Regions from separate parts of the Streptomyces sp. NBC_01546 genome, predicted to be linked through region 2. Evidence: riboswitches for the same ligand, from Rfam matches in the RefSeq annotation. Region 2 holds a riboswitch; the other holds the start of a gene.
The links. A riboswitch is a leader RNA that binds a small molecule or an ion and turns the genes downstream of it on or off. The one in region 2 is predicted to bind cobalamin.
Positions count from the first base shown of each region.

Region 1: linked by a shared signal. The riboswitch ahead of OHA89_RS04570 (ABC transporter substrate-binding protein) and the one ahead of OHA89_RS27990 (cobalamin biosynthesis protein) in region 2 are both predicted to bind cobalamin.

Region 1 covers NZ_CP109379.1:909,465-917,159, reverse strand. Annotated here, with positions in the region: gene OHA89_RS04605 (IclR family transcriptional regulator) at 1-167, opposite strand, end outside; gene OHA89_RS04600 (bifunctional 4-hydroxy-2-oxoglutarate aldolase/2-dehydro-3-deoxy-phosphogluconate aldolase) at 256-906, shown strand; gene OHA89_RS04595 (PfkB family carbohydrate kinase) at 903-1,913, shown strand; gene OHA89_RS04590 (aldo/keto reductase) at 1,900-2,784, opposite strand; gene OHA89_RS04585 (glycoside hydrolase family 18 protein) at 2,880-4,214, opposite strand; gene OHA89_RS04580 (hypothetical protein) at 4,357-4,848, opposite strand; tRNA gene OHA89_RS04575 (tRNA-Trp) at 4,998-5,074, shown strand; cobalamin riboswitch at 5,144-5,286, shown strand; gene OHA89_RS04570 (ABC transporter substrate-binding protein) at 5,332-6,333, shown strand; gene OHA89_RS04565 (FecCD family ABC transporter permease) at 6,330-7,403, shown strand; gene OHA89_RS04560 (ABC transporter ATP-binding protein) at 7,400-7,695, shown strand, end outside.
Region 2 covers NZ_CP109379.1:6,114,970-6,122,664, forward strand. Annotated here, with positions in the region: gene OHA89_RS27980 (putative cobaltochelatase) at 1-453, opposite strand, end outside; gene OHA89_RS27985 (cobyric acid synthase) at 545-2,065, opposite strand; gene OHA89_RS27990 (cobalamin biosynthesis protein) at 2,062-3,021, opposite strand; cobalamin riboswitch at 3,059-3,202, opposite strand; gene OHA89_RS27995 (hypothetical protein) at 3,333-3,554, opposite strand; gene OHA89_RS28000 (inorganic phosphate transporter) at 3,583-4,851, opposite strand; gene OHA89_RS28005 (S9 family peptidase) at 5,163-6,293, shown strand; gene OHA89_RS28010 (hypothetical protein) at 6,491-7,695, shown strand, end outside.

The DNA of each region.
Region 1 (7,695 bases), 5.2 Mb from region 2:
GGCACGGCGGCCGCCGCCGTCACCTCGGCGAGCCGGTGCGGTCCGCCCGGCGCCGCCACCGCCTCCAGGATGCGCAGGGACTTCTCCAGCGCCGATCCCGCGGCGGAGGTCCGGCCGCCGCGTGGCGCGCCGCCGCCCCCGGGCTCCGGAGCCTCATCCATTGACATGACGACTCCCGGACTGGGTAGGGTCTAGACCACGTGGTTCCGCTACACAATACGTCGTTCCATTACGTGGAACAAACGGGAGGGTCCCTTGTCCTGCCACCCGTACGCGGTGATAGCCGCCCAGCGCCTGCTGCCGGTGCTGCGCAACGCCGACGCCGACGAGGCCGTCCGGCACACCACCGCCCTGCTCGCCGCCGGATGCCGCGCGGTCGAGCTGACCACCTCCACCCCCGGCTGGGCGCAAGCCCTCACCCGCACCACCCCGCTCGCCGACGCGCGCGGCCGCCGCGCCCTCGTCGGCCTCGGCACCGTGACCACCACCGAGCAGGCCGAGACCGCCCTGGACGCGGGCGCCGGCTTCCTGATCTCCCCCCACCCCGCGCCGGAGGTCCGCGAAGTCGCCGGCCGCCGCGGAGCCGTGTTCATCGAAGGCGGGTTCACCCCCGGCGAGATCGCCTCCGCCGTCCGGGCCGCGGGCGCCGCCAAGGTGTTTCCGGCGCACGTCGGCGGCCCGGGGTTCATCCGCTCCCTCAAGGCCGTACTGCCCGAGGGGCTGATCATCCCGACCGGAGGCATCCGGCCCGGTGAGGTTCCCGACTGGCTGGCCGCCGGGGCGGCGGCCGTCGGCATCGGCAGCGGGCTGCCCGCAGACCCGGCCGAACTGGCCGCCGTGTTCGCCGAGCTGGCCCGTCCGTGCTGCGGCCGCGGCGACTGCGCCGGCCGGGAGTCCCGGCCGTGACCGCACCGGCCGCGTCGACGCGGGCCGCCGCACCGGCCGCGGCGTCGTACGACGTGCTCGTGCTCGGCGAGGTGCTCGCTGAGATCCACGCCGGAGCCCCGCTGCGCGAGGCCGCCGACGGCACCCCAGCCCGTATCTCCTACTCCGGGGACGCCCTGAACGCGGCGGCCGCAGCCGCGGCCGCCGGTGCCCGGACCGCCCTGCTCGCCGTCGTCGGCGAAGACGAGCTCAGCATCCCGCTGTTGCGGCGCGCCGCCGAACTCGGCGTGGACGTCTCCCACGTACGCCGCGCCCCGCGGCCCAACGGCGCCTATCTGCTGTCCGCCGACACCGAGGGCGACCGGGAGTTCGTCTACTGGCGTGCCCACAGCGCCGGTTCCACCCTCGCGCCCGCTCACATCGAGTCCTGGCGCGATCTGCTCACCACGTCCACGGCGCTGATCACCAGCGGCATCACGGGCGCCCTGTCACCGACCAGCCACGACGCCGTGCTCGCCGCCGCGCACCTCGTGCACGGGGCCGGCGGGCACCTCTCGTACGACCCCAACTTCCGCCCCCGGCTGACCGGCCGTGCCCGGGCCCGGGAACTGCTCGCCCGCATCGCCCCGCTGACCGGGCTGCTCAAGACCTCCTGCCCGGCAGACGCCCTCGCCCTCGTGGACACCGGCGACCCGGCCACCGCCGCCGTCCGCTGCCGCGCGCTGGGCGCCCGTACGGTCGTGGTCACCGCGGGCGCCGGCCGACTGCTGCTGGACGACGGCGGGGGCGCCCGGTACCGGCCGGTGCCCGTGAACCCGGCTCCGGTCGACGCGACCGGCGCGGGCGACTGCTTCACCGGCACCGCCACCGCCCGGCTCGCCCTCGGTGACGGGCTCGAGGACGCAGTGGCCTACGGCACGGCGGCCGCCTCCCTCTCCGTGTCCGGCCGCGGGGGCACCGGGCGCGTCCCCGTCTTCACGGAGACGGCGGCGCTGGCGGCGCGGCACCGCCGGGTCACAGGGCGTTGAGGAGCGCGACCTCCTCCGCGGTGAGGCGCAGGGACCCGGCGGCGACGTTCTCGACGAGGTGGTCGGGGTTCCCCGTGCCCGGGATCGCCAGGACGTGCGGACCGCGGCTCAGGGTCCACGCCAGGCGCAGTTGCGCAGTCGACACCCCGTGGGCCTTGGCCAGGGCGCTCACCTCGGGCCCGTCCTCGGCGGTCGCCCCCGCCTCCTTGCCGGCGCCGGCGATCGCGAAGAACGGCACGAAGGCGATGCCCTGCTTCCCGCACGCGTCCAGGAAGGCATGGTCCTCGGCCGGGGACCCGATCCCGTACGGGTTCTGCACGCACACCACCGGCGCGATGGCCCGCGCCTCGGCGAGATGGTCGGGGCGGGCGTTGGAGATGCCCAGGTGGCGGATCAGACCGGCCGTGCGGAGGTCGGCGAGCGCCCCGAAGTGCTCGGCGATCGAACCGGTCGTCTCCCGCCGGGGTACGCGCAGGTTGACCACGTCCAGGTTGTCCCGGCCCAGCTGACGGAGGTTCTCCTCCACCTGACCGCGCAACTGCCCGGGCTCGGCCCACCACCACTCGCCGTCCGGGCCGCGGCCAGGCCCGACCTTGGTGGTGATGACGAGGTCTTCGGCGTACGGGGCCAGCGCCCGGTTGATCAGCTCGTTGGCGGAGCGCAGCGGGGAGAAGTAGAAGGCGGCGGTGTCGATGTGGTTCACACCGAGCTCGACGGCGCGGCGCAGCACGCCGGTCACTCGCTCGCGGTCGCTGGGGGATCCGTCGGCGAGGTGCGTGAGGCGCATCGAGCCGAAGCCGAGCCGGTTGACGGGCAGGTCGCCGAGTTGCCAGGTGCCCGCGGCCGCCGCGGTGATCGTCTCTGAGGTCATCCGCCGAGCGTATCGGGCCCCCTGAGGCCTCATGGAGGTGCGTACGTGGAGGGCGCCGCCGGGCCGGATCCGATGTCGCGGCCCGGCGGCGCCGGTCAGTGGCCCCGCAGCCCCCGGTCCACGGCCGTCATCAGCTCGCCGTCGGCGGTGTCCGCGTCCAGAGACCAGAACATCGCCCCTCCGAGGCCGTGTTCGCGGATGTAGCCGGCCTTGGCGCGCAGCACCTGCGGGTCGTCGTACGTCCACAGGGTGGTACCGTCGAAGAGCCAGGCGTGCCCGCCGCGCCGGTCCCGGTGGACCTGGTAGGTCCCGGAATCGGACAGCTTCTTCAGCGCCTTGTAGTCCTCGTACCCCGCCGACCAGGTGGCGGGCGCCGGCCCGGTGGCGGGCTGCCCCATGCCGTCGCCGCCGCCGCTGACGCCCGTCCAGCCCTGCCCGTAGAACGGCATGCCCATCACCAGCTTGTGCGCGGGCGCGCCGCGCCGCCGCCAGGCGTCCACCGTGCCGTCCACGCTGAAGTCCCCGCGGGCGTAGAGCGCGGACTGCTGGGCCGTGGTGGACTCGCCGGAGACGTGGAAGTCGTAGCCCTGGAGGGTCACGAAGTCGAGGTCGCGCATGATCCGGCGGACGTCGAAGCCCGCGTCGATCTTGGCGGGCGCGGTCGGGACGAAGGCCGTCAGCTCGTACGGGGACTTCCGCTTCTGGCCGCGCGCGTACGCGTCGAGCTGCGTGCGGAACTCCTGGACGAGCTCGGCGAAGTTGCGCTTGTCCTCGGGCCGGAACTTCGTGTCCGCGTCACCGGCGGAGCCGGGCCACTCCCAGTCGAGGTCGATCCCGTCGAACAGCCCGGCGGCCGCGCCCGCGCCGCCGCGGGCGCCGTCCTGCGGCAGGTTGCCCTTGATGTAGAGGTCGATGCACGACTCGACGAACGCCTTGCGGGAGGCGGGGGTCAGGGCCGCGTCCGAGAAGTGCGTGGACCAGCTCCAACCGCCCAGGGAGATCAGCACCTTGAGGCCGGGGTGCTTGGCCTTGAGCTCACGGAGCTGGTTGAAGTTGCCGGCGAGCGGCTGCTCCCAGGTGTCGGCCACCCCGTCCACGGAGTTCTCGGCGTCGAGCGGGCGGACGTAGTCGGCCCAGGCATCGGCCTCGCCCGGCACGTTCCCGGTGAAGCACTTGCCCTCCGCGCTGACGTTGCCGAAGGCGTAGTTGATGTGGGTGAGCTTGTCGGCGGAGCCGTTCGCCTCGAGGTCCTGGACCTGGAAGTCCCGTCCGTAGACGCCCCATTGGGTGAAGTAGCCGACCTTCTTGTACGAGCGGTGGTCGCCGCCCGCCGTGTCGTCCTGCGCCGCGCCGGCGGCGGGGGCGAAGGCGGTCAGCAGGGAGAGGGAGCAGGCGGCGACGGCCAGTCTGCCGAGCATGCTGCGGCGCATGGGCTTCCTTTGCGGAGGCGGGAGCGGGGCGTGAGCGCGTGCGCGGTGCATGCCGGAAACTATTGGTCTGGACCAGAGTGGTCAAGGGGGTGGCGGAAACTCGCCTGCCGCGGGTGAAGGGGTGGCGGGAGGCTGCGGGAGGTTACGGGAGGCTCCACTGGCCGACGTCGTCGGCCAGGCCGCCGTTCAGGGCGAACTGGACGGCCGCCGGGACGGCGTCCTGCGGGAGCCGGAAGGTGACGAAGCCCTCGGCCGAGCCGCCGGGGCTGAGGGTGACGGTGTCGGGGAAGGAGGCCCCGGCCGTCGTCGGGCTGTTGAGGCCGGTGAACCGCTTCCCGGCGGTGTCCAGCAGGTGCGCGGCCGGCGCGGGGGAGTCCTTGTACACGGCGGTCCCGGTGTTCTCCAGCCGGAAGCGGACGGCAAGCAGCCGGGTCGAGGCATCGGGCGCCGGGCCCTCCGGATCGGCCGGGATCGCGGGGTCCACCACCTGTACCAGGGTGACGTCGAGCCGCTGGCCGGGCTCGTTCCCGGCGAGGGAGACGGTCTCGCCCGACCCGCCGGGGGCTGCGCCCAGCAGGGCCGGGCCGAGGAGGGCGAGCGCGGCCAGGGCGCCGCGCAGGCGGCGCCGGGGCATGGAGGCACCTGCGGATCCACCGATCACCCTGTCCACGATCCTCTCCCGCCGGGGGTCCCGCCACCCGCACGGTCACGCGACTTCCACCCGCATGACCCCGGAAATTGGTGGATCTTCAGGCTGCTCCGTGCCATGGTTGGTCCCACCGAAGGGGTGTAGCTCAGCTGGTCAGAGCAACGGTCTCCAAAACCGTAGGCCGCAGGTTCAAATCCTGCCGCCCCTGCCATCAGTTCATCGTGACGTGCCGTCGGGCCGGACCCCCAGGGTCCGGCCCGACGGCACGTCAGGCCACTGCCTCTGGCAGACTGGCCCGCGTTACCCCAGGCGGTGCAGGACAGGAAACCGGTGCGATTCCGGTGCGGTCCCGCCACTGTGACCGGCTCGTCCCCCGTGGGGGAGGCCGGGAGTCAGACACTGACGCACCGCCTCTGCTCGCTCCTTCACGTCGACCAGGGGACGCGGATCCCCCGGAGAGGCTCTGCCATGTCGCGTTCCCGCGCTCGCGCCGTCCTGCGCGCAATCACCCCCCTCGCGTTCCTGATACCCCTGGCCGCCTGCGCCGGTTCGCCCGCCGAACGGCAGGCCAAGGCCGCGGGATCGTCCGCCGAAGCGCCCGGGTTCCCGTACACCGTCACCAACTGCGGTCTCAGCAGCACCTACCAGACCCCGCCGCAGCGTGCCGTGACCATGAACCAGCACGCCACCGAGGTGCTGCTCGCCCTCGGCCTGGAGGACCGGATCGCCGGTTCCGCCTACCTCGACGACGCCGTGCTCCCCGCCTACCGGCCCGCCTACGACAAGATCAAGGTGCTGGCCAAGGAGTACCCCTCCAAGGAGATCCTGCTCGGCGCGAACCCCGACTTCGTCTACGGGGGCTACTCCAGTGCCTTCGACAAGGGGCAGGGCCGCGACCGCGAAGGTCTGGCCAAAACCGGTGTCAACACCCGGCTCAACGTGGAGAACTGCGCCGGGGGCCCGGTCGGCCTCGACCAGCTCAAGACCGAGATCACCGAGGTGGCGCGGACCTTCGGCGTGCCCGAGCGCGGCGCGAAGCTCATCGAGGACGAGCAGCGCCGCATCGACACCGTGACCGCCCGGGTGAAGGACAAACCGCGGCCGTCCGTCTTCGTCTACGACTCCGGCGAGGCCTCCGCCTTCACCGCCGGGGGCGACGGCATCGGCAACCAGATCGTCTCCCTCTCCGGCGGGACGAACGTCTTCGCCGACCTCAAGGACACCTTCGGCGACGTGTCGTGGGAGAAGGTCATCGAGCGCAAGCCCGAGGTCGTCCTCATCTACGACTACGGCAGCACCACCGTCGAGTCCAAGAAGCAGCGCCTGTTGAACGACCCGGCCCTCGCCGAGGTTCCCGCGATCAAGAACCGGCGGTTCGTCGTACTGCCGCTCTCCTCGGCCGTCCTCGGGGTGCGCGTCGCCGACGCCGTCGAGTCCCTGGGCCGCGAGCTGCACCCCGACGCAGCGTGAGGCGCCGCCGGACCCCGGCCGTCCTCGTCCTCCTCGCCGCCCTGCTGGCGGCGTCCGCCGTGGCCGGGCTGGCCCTGGGGCCGGTACGGATCGCCCCCGGCCAGGTCCTCGACATCGTGCTCGGCGGCCTGACGGGCGAGCGGCGCACCGGGGCGTTCGCCTCCATCGTGTGGGACGTCCGGACGCCGAGGGTGCTCCTCGGGGCCGTCGTCGGCGCCGGGCTCGCCGTGGCGGGCACCGTGCTCCAGGCCCTCGTACGCAATCAGCTCGCGGATCCCTTCCTGCTGGGGGCGTCGTCCGGGGCCTCGGCGGGAGCCGTCCTCGTGATCGTCTTCGGCGCGGGCGCGGGCGCGGGCGCGGGCGCCGGTGCCGGTGCCGGTGCCGCGGGTGTCGCGGGCGGGCTCGGCGTGCCGTTCGCCGCGTTCGCCGGGTCGCTGGGCGCGCTCGTCGCCGTCTACGCCATGGCCCGGCGCGGGGGAGCCATGACCACCGGCCGGCTGATCCTCGCCGGCGTCGCCGTCCAGTACATCCTGTCCGCGCTCACCAGCCTCGTCCTGGTGCTCGCCGCGCACCCCGACCAGGTCCGCTCCGTCCTCTTCTGGACGCTCGGCGGCCTCGGCGGGGCCCGCTGGGACGAACTGGCCCTGCCCGCCGTCGCACTGCTCGCCGGCACGGCGCTGCTCATCGCCCTCGCGCGGCCGCTCGACCTCCTCCTCGCGGGGGAGGAGGGCGCACACACCCTCGGCCTGGACACCGGACGCTTCCGGGCCGCCGTCTTCGTCCTCACCTCCCTCGTCGTCGGCGTACTCGTCGCCTACAGCGGGGCGATCGGCTTCGTCGGGCTGATGATCCCGCACGCCGCCCGGATGGTCGTCGGCGCCGGGCACCGGGCGCTGCTGCCGGTGGCCGCGCTGGGCGGGGCGGTGTTCCTGACGCTGGCCGACCTGGTCGCCCGTACGGCCGCGGCGCCCGAGGAGATCCCGGTCGGCGTGGTCACCGCCCTCGTCGGCGGGCCGTTCTTCCTGTGGATGCTGCGCCGCTCCACCCGCACCGAGGGGATGACCGGATGACCGTGATCGCGGCCCAGGCGCTGGAACTCGCCGTCGAGGGCGTGCGTTACGAGACAGAAGGGCACACGCTGCTGCACGGTGTCGACCTCACCGCCCGCCCCGGCGAGACGGTCGGCGTGGTCGGCCCCAACGGCAGCGGCAAGACCACCCTGCTGCGCTGTGTGTACGGCACCCTGCGGCCCACCGCCGGCCGGGTCCTGCTGGACGGCGCCGACGCGGGCGCGCTCACGGTCAAGGACCGGGCGCGGCGCGTGGCGGTCGTCCCGCAGGACGCGAGCGGCACCTTCGGGCT
Region 2 (7,695 bases):
CAGCAGCAGGTCGATGAGGTGGTCGTGGAGCAGGTTGACCTCGTCGACGTACAGGATGCCGCGGTGCGCGTCGGCGAGCAGGCCGGGTTCAAAGGCCTTCACGCCTTCCGCCAGGGCCCGTTCGATGTCGAGGGCCCCGACGAGGCGGTCCTCGGAGGCCCCGACGGGCAGCTCCACCATGCGGGCGGGCCGGGCGGCGCCGGGGCCCGGCTCGTGCGGGCCGTCCGGGCAGGCCGGGTCGGGCGCGGCCGGCGCGCACGAGAACCGGCATCCGGGGACCACGTCCACCTGCGGCAGCAGCGCCGACAGCGCGCGCACGGCGGTGGACTTGGCGGTCCCCTTCTCACCGCGCACCAGCACACCACCGACCGCCGGGCTCACGGCGTTGAGCAGGAGCGCCAGCCGCAGGTCGGTCTGACCGACCACTGCGGTGAACGGATAGGGCGTGCTCATGCGTTGCTCACTCCTTCGAAGGCGCGGGTCCGGGCAGAGCCCGGTTGAGGGAAGGGGCGGGGTGGGGGAGAGCCCCGCAGGGCCGCGGCCGTCACGGCGCGCCCGGCGGGAGGAACGGCAGGGCCGCCGGGGCTCCGCCTTCGATCAGCCGCAGCAGCGCATCCGTATCGGCGTGCTCCGCGATCAGGTCGCCCAGCAGGTCGAGCTGTTCCTCCCGCAGGGAGGAGAACGAGGTGTCCGGCGCCGGGACGAACCGCCGCCCGGCCGCCGCGGCCACCTCCCGCAGGAACGCCCGGCGGAAGCCGTCCGACTCCAGCGAGCCGTGCCAGTGCGTCCCCCACACCGACCCGACCCGGCACCCGTCCAGGAAGGGCGTCCCGCCCAGCACCTCGGCCACGCCGTGGTGGATCTCGTACCCCTCGACCGGCTCCCCGAGCGCCGAACCCACCGGCCGCGCCAGGGTCTTCTCCCGCTCGAAGCGGATGCGCACGGGCAGCAGCCCGAGCCCGTCCACCGCACCCGCCCGCGATTCGACCTCGTCCTCGATGTGCTCGCCGAGCACCTGGAAACCACCGCAGATCCCGAGCACCGGCCGCCCCTCGGCAGCCCGCCGCAGCAGGGCGTCCGCCAGCCCGCGCTCGCGCAGCCAGGCGAGGGCCTTCACCGTCCCGCGCGTCCCCGGCACGACGACCAGGTCCGCGTCGGCCAGCTCCTCGGCCCGGTCCACGAACCGCACGACCACCCCCGGCTCCGCCGCGAGCGCGTCGACGTCCGTGAAGTTCGACATGAGCGGCACCGCGCACACGGCGACCCGCAGCACGTCCTCGCCCACCGGAGGGGCGACCACCGATTCGCGCACCGCGCCCCGCAGGGAGACCCGGAGCCCGTCCTCCTCGTCGATGCCCAGCCCGTGCTGGAAGGGCAGGACCCCGTACGTGGCCCGCCCGGTCAGGCCACGCAGCATCTCCATGCCCGGCTCCAGCAGCGAGACGTCACCGCGGAACTTGTTGACCAGATATCCGGCGATCAGCGACTGGTCCTCCGCCGACAGCAGAGCCGTCGTACCGAAGAAGGACGCGAAGACCCCGCCCCGGTCGATGTCCCCGACCACGACCACCGGGAACCGCGCGGCCCGCGCGATGCCCATGTTCACGATGTCGGTCCGGCGCAGGTTGATCTCGGCCGGACTCCCCGCCCCCTCGCAGATCACGGCGTCATACGTGCCCCGCAGCTGCTCCAGACAGTCCGTGACGATGCCGAGCAACTGCTCCTGCCTGCCCCCGTGGTAGCCGCGGGCGCTCATCTCGCCCACCGGCTTGCCCAGCAGCACCACCTGGCTGCTGCGGTCGCTGCCCGGCTTGAGCAGGACCGGGTTCATCAGCGCGGTCGGCTCCACGCCGGCCGCCTGGGCCTGCATCGCCTGGGCGCGGCCGATCTCGGCGCCCTCCCGGGTGACGAAGGAGTTCAGCGACATGTTCTGCGCCTTGAAGGGCGCCACCTTGACGCCCTGGCGGGCCAGCCAGCGGCAGATGCCCGCCGTGACCACGCTCTTGCCCGCGTCCGACGTGGTTCCGGCGACCAGCAGTCCGCCGCCGCGCTTCGCGCCGCTCATGCGCGCCCCCTCCGTGATGTGCGCGAGACCAGCATCCGGGCCGCCACACAGGCCCCCAGCGCCAGCCAGGTCACCTGCCGCGACAGCCGTACCGCCCGCTCGATGTCCGCGACCTCCACCGGCCGCCCCGTCCCGCCGTTGAGCACCGCCCGGTGCTCGACCCGCCCCCCGTACGCCAGGGTGCCCCCCAGCCGTACGCCGAGCGCCCCCGCGAAGGAGGCCTCCACGGGCCCGGCGTTCGGGCTCGGGTGCGCGGCGGCGTCCGCGCGCCAGGCCCGTACGGCTCCCCGCCGGTCGGGTCCGGCCAGTACGGCGGCCAGCGCGGTCAGCCGGGCGCCCGGCCAGCCCGCCAAATCGTCGAGCCGGGCGGACGCCCAGCCGTAGCGCAGGTAGCGGGGGGACTTGTGGCCGACCATCGCGTCCAGGGTGTTCACGGCGCGGAAGGCCAGCAGCCCGGGGACTCCGGCGACGGCGCCCCACACCAGGGCCCCGACCACCGCGTCGGAGGTGTTCTCCGCGACCGACTCCACGACGGCGCGGGCCATCTGCTGCTCGTCCAGGGCTTGCGGGTCGCGCCCGCACAGGTGCGGCAGCCGCTCGCGGGCCACCTCGGCGTCCCCGGCGGCGAGCGCGCCGCCGATGGCGCGGGCCTCCCGGCCCAGCGAGGTGCCGCCCACGACGGCCCACGTGGCGGCGGCGGTCAGGGCGATACGGGCGGCCGCGGGCCGGGAGCGCACGGCGCGGGCGCCCAGCGCACCGACGGCGGCCGCGCCCCCGGCGCACACCAGGGTGTGCAAGAGGCCCCGGGCGCGGTCGTCGCGCCACAGGGCGCGCTCGACGGCGGCGGCGGCTCGTCCGAAGGCGGCCACGGGGTGCCCACGGCGCGGATCCCCCAGGATCCGGTCGCCGATCAGCCCCGCCGTGACGCCGTACGCGAAGACGCGATCGGCACGCATGGTGGCAGGTATGTCCTCACTCAGGGTCCGCGCCCTGGTTCGACGTGTCCGGCGGCGAGAGTTCCTGGCTCCCGGGTCGCACTCGGTCGAGTGCCCCGGTGACAGTGGCGGGACCGCGCCGGATTCGCACCGGACTTCCTCTCCATGCCGCCGTATTGGCTCGCGCAGTCCACCACGCACCGCGAACGCCCGTCAACTCGCCGTTGACCTGCGACGGGGCTGCGGTGGGGCGTGTGGCGGGACGTGTGGCGGGGCATGCGAAAGCTCCCCCCGGGGAAACCCGGAGGGAGCGTTCACGCGTGACGTGCGTGTCAGGCGACGATCAGGTAGATCCCGTAGCCCACGGCGGCCGCGACGAGCGCGAAGCAGGCGTACGCGCCGCTGCGGGCCAGGGTGGCGGTGCCGCCCTGCTCGGTGGCGGTCTCGTGCTTGGACAGGCCCACCAGGCCCAGGGTGAAGAGGGCCACGAGGGCGACGGTGGCGGAGAGGCTGACCCCGAACACGGAGCCGAGTGCTTCCCAGTCGATCTTCATACCGCTGATTCCTCTGTCGTTCTCGGGGTCAGACCGCCGCGGCCGGAGCCGCAGGCGTCGCGGTCGCGGCCGGGATGGTGGCCTTGAGGTCCTCGTCGGTCACGGCGGCGGTCGTACCGGCCGCGGCGGCGGTCGGCGGGACGGTGACGGCGGCCATGGCCGTGGTGACGACACCCGGCTCCTCGGCGCCGGCCGGCTCCACCTCGTTGACGTTGTGGTGGTCGACGACCTGGCGGCGCGAGATGAACCAGATCGCGGTGCAGGAGGCGACCAGGAACACCGCGACGACGGCGACGCCGACGTCACCGGTGCGCATGACCAGCTCGGCACCGGAGGCGACGAGGGCGGCGGCCGGCAGGGTCAGGCCCCAGGCGATGAACATGCGGGTGGCGGTGGACCAGCGGACCACGCCGCCCTTGCGTCCCAGGCCCGCACCCATGACCGCGCCGGAGCACGCGTGGGTGGTGGAGAGGGAGAAGCCGAGGGAGGAGGAGGCCAGGATGACGCTGGCGGCCGAGGTCTGGGCGGCGAAGCCCTGCTGCGGCTGCAGGTCGGTCAGGCCCTTGCCCATGGTGCGGATGATGCGCCAGCCGCCCAGGTAGGTGCCCATCGCGATGGCCATACCGGCGGAGACGATGACCCAGACCGGCGGGTTCGAGCCGGGCGCGAGCGCGCCTCCGGCGACGAGTGCCAGAGTGATGATGCCCATCGTCTTCTGCGCGTCGTTGGTGCCGTGCGCGAGGGAGACGAGGCTGGCCGAGGCGATCTGACCGGCGCGGTAGCCCTTGGCGGAGGTCTTCTCGCCGACCTTGTTGCCCAGCTTGTACGTGACCTTGGCGGCGAGCATCGCGGCCAGACCGGCCACGAGGGGCGCGGCGATCGCGGGGATCAGCACCTTGGTGACGACGACGCTGCCGTTGACGGCGCCCATGCCGGCCGAGGCGACCGCGGCACCGATCAGGCCGCCCATCAGGGCGTGGGAGGAGCTGGAGGGAAGGCCGACCAGCCAGGTGACGAGGTTCCAGAGGATCGCGCCGACCAGGGCGGCGAAGATCACTTCTGGCTGGATGCCCTCCTCGTTGACCAGGCCCTTGGAGATCGTCTTGGCGACCTCCACGGACATGAACGCGCCGACGAGGTTGAGCACGGCGGACATGGCCACCGCCGTCTTGGGCTTGAGGGCGCCAGTCGAGATGGTGGTAGCCATCGCGTTGGCTGTGTCGTGGAAACCGTTCGTGAAGTCGAACACGAGAGCGGTGATGATCACGATCCCGAGGAGAAGCGTTATGTGCTCCATTTACCCAGGCTTCTGTTTGACGTCAGTGGCTCGGCGACCGTAGGCAACCTGGATGAACGGAAGGTGAACTGATGCGGGCTTAATGGTGTCTCCACCTGGGGTGCGATCAGGTCATTCGTCCCGATTCTGTCGTAGCTATCCAGATAAATGCACGTCAAAGCAGGGTGAACGAACCCCTCCGCGAGTGACCTCTGGCTGATCGGCCGCCCCCTCCGGGGCATCGAAAGAGAGCTAGATCACCTCGCCCGCGGCGACCGTCGGAACGATCGCCTCCGGTGGCCCGCCGAAGCCCGCGCCTCGACACTGGAGCAGTGCGTACCGCGACAGCGACGGCAGCGGCCGTCACCACCACCCTCCTGGGCACCGCCGTGGCCGCTGTCGCGGCCGGCCGGTACGCCGCCGACGTGGCCCTGCGGCCCCAGCCCGGGCGCCCGCTGCCCGGCAGTCCGCGCCTGAGCGTCCACTCCACCGCCGCCGACCGGGTCGTGCTGACCCGCTCGCTCGGCTCCCTGCGCCCCGGTACGTACGGACTCGACGCCCCCGGGGTGCACGCCGTGATCGGCCCCGTGCTCCCCGACGCCGAGCACGGCCCGGACACCGTCGTACGCCGGCTCCTCGCCGTCACCCACGGCAGCCTCGACCCCGGCACCCGAGTCACCCTGACCCCCCAGGTCCACCTCGGGAACCCGCGCACCGCCCTCGGGCTCGACCACGCCGACGTCGACGTCCCCGGGGAGCTCGGCGCCCTGCCCGCCTGGTTCGTGCCCGAGGCCCGCGACACCTGGGTCATCACCGTGCACGGGCTCGGCGCCGGCCGCGAGCACCCGATGGTGGTCATGCCCTTCCTGCACCGGCACCGGCTGCCCGTCCTGGACCTGGCCTACCGCGGCGACCTCGGTGCCCCCGCCTCCCCGGACGGCCTCGGCCACCTCGGCGAATCGGAGTGGCGGGACCTGGACGCCGCCATCCGCTACGCCCTGCGCTACGGCGCCCGCCGCGTGATCCTGCACGGCTGGTCCACCGGCGCCACCATGGCCCTGCGCGCCGCCGAGCGCTCGGCGCTGGCCGGCCGGATCGCCGGGCTGGTGCTGGACTCTCCCGTATTCGACTGGCACACCACCCTGCGCGCGCTCGCCGCGGCCCGCCACACCCCGGCCCCGGTGCTCCCGCTCGCGGTCCGGGCCGCCGAGAGCCGCGCGGGACTGCGCGCCGACCGCCAGGCGCCCCTGGCGGACCCGGGCACGCTGCGCCTCCCCGTACTGATCTTCCACGGCCCGGACGACACCCTCGCGCCCTGGGAGCCCTCGCGGCGGCTCGCCGCCGCACGCCCCGACCTCGTCACCCTGCACCCCGTGCGTCAGGCCGGCCACGGCGCGATGTGGAACGCCGACCCGGACGGATACGAGGAGGCCCTGCGGCGCTTCCTCACCCCCCTCATGTGAACGCGTGTGAACGTGTGTGAACACTCGTCTGAGTGCTCGCGTGAGTGCTCGAGTGCGTTCTCACGTGCACTTTCTTGTGAAGGGGATGTGGCGGCGAGAGCCCTGTGGGTGACTTGCCCCGGTCTGGACCTCGGGCCGGCCTTGGAAACGGCTGGTTCCGTTTGGGCTTTCGGCCAGTGACGGGCGAGACTGCTTCCGTGACGTCCCGAAAGCCTGATGAGCAGTTGGCTCGCGACTCCAGACTCCGACTCGTCTACCCGAGGTCCGTTAGTACGGCCCGCAAGGCGGTGACGGACCGACGTACCCGGCCCGCCCCGAGGCCCCCGGCGGGCACCCCCGCCACGGCCGACCTCGCGAACCGGGCCCGTGCCTCGCTCGCCGACGCCGTACGACTGACCCGCTGGGCCGAACTCAACCTCGGTGCGGGCGACGGGGGCCGGCCCGCCCCCACGGGCGCCCTGCCCGCCGCCGACGTCGAACGCGCCGCCGGGGAACTGAACCTGACGCACGGCCAGATCAGGGTCGGCTGGGACCGCGCCCGGCTCGCCGGCCTGGTCGAGGTGCACGGAGGCCACGCCCGGCCCGGCTGGCGCCTGCGCGCCTGGGACCGCGACGACACCGCCGTACTGCGCGGCTGGGTCGCCCTCTTCGACGCCTGGTCCCTCGTGCACCCCGCCCCCGCCGACATCGCCCCCGCGGCCGTCGCCGAGGTCGTCGAGGCGATGCCCCAGCTGCTGTCCCTGCTCCAGCTCTCCGCCGGGCCGGTGACCGTCCCCGACCTCCTCGACCTGCTCGGGCAGCGCGTCACCGAACTGCGCGACGAGCGCTGCGAGGTCCCCTACGACGCCCTGTCGCAGGCGGCGCCCGACCAGCCGGACGCCGAGCCGGCGGCCGCCCCCGCACCGCCCGTCCCGCTCGCCCGGCTGCTGCGCTGGGCGCTCGGCGGACTCGCCGCCGTGGACGCCGTCACCCTCGGCCCCGCACGGGCCGCGCTCACCCCGCTCGGCAGCTGGGCGGTCTGGGTCAAGCTGGAGCAGATCTGCGTGGCCGCGCAGAGCCCCGCCGGGAACATCGAGCAGTCCGCCGCCGCCATGCTGCACGGCTGCGCCCGGCTCACCCCGGGCCCGGCCCGCGCCGAGTACCAGGCCTGGCTCGCCGCCCGGCCCGTCCGCCACGCCGTCAGTGAGCTCCTGCTCGCCGCCCGCGGCGAGGACGCCCTGCTGCGCGGCCTCGCCTTCGAGGCGCTGCGCGTCGTCGGCGCCCCCGCCGAACCCGAGGTGCGCGCCGCCGTTCGCGAGCCCGCCCTGCGCCCCTACGCCCTGCTCTGGCTCGCCGAGCACGACGGGGTCGACCCCGACGAGGCGCAGGACGTCCTCACCGCCGAGGAGTCGACCTGGCTCTG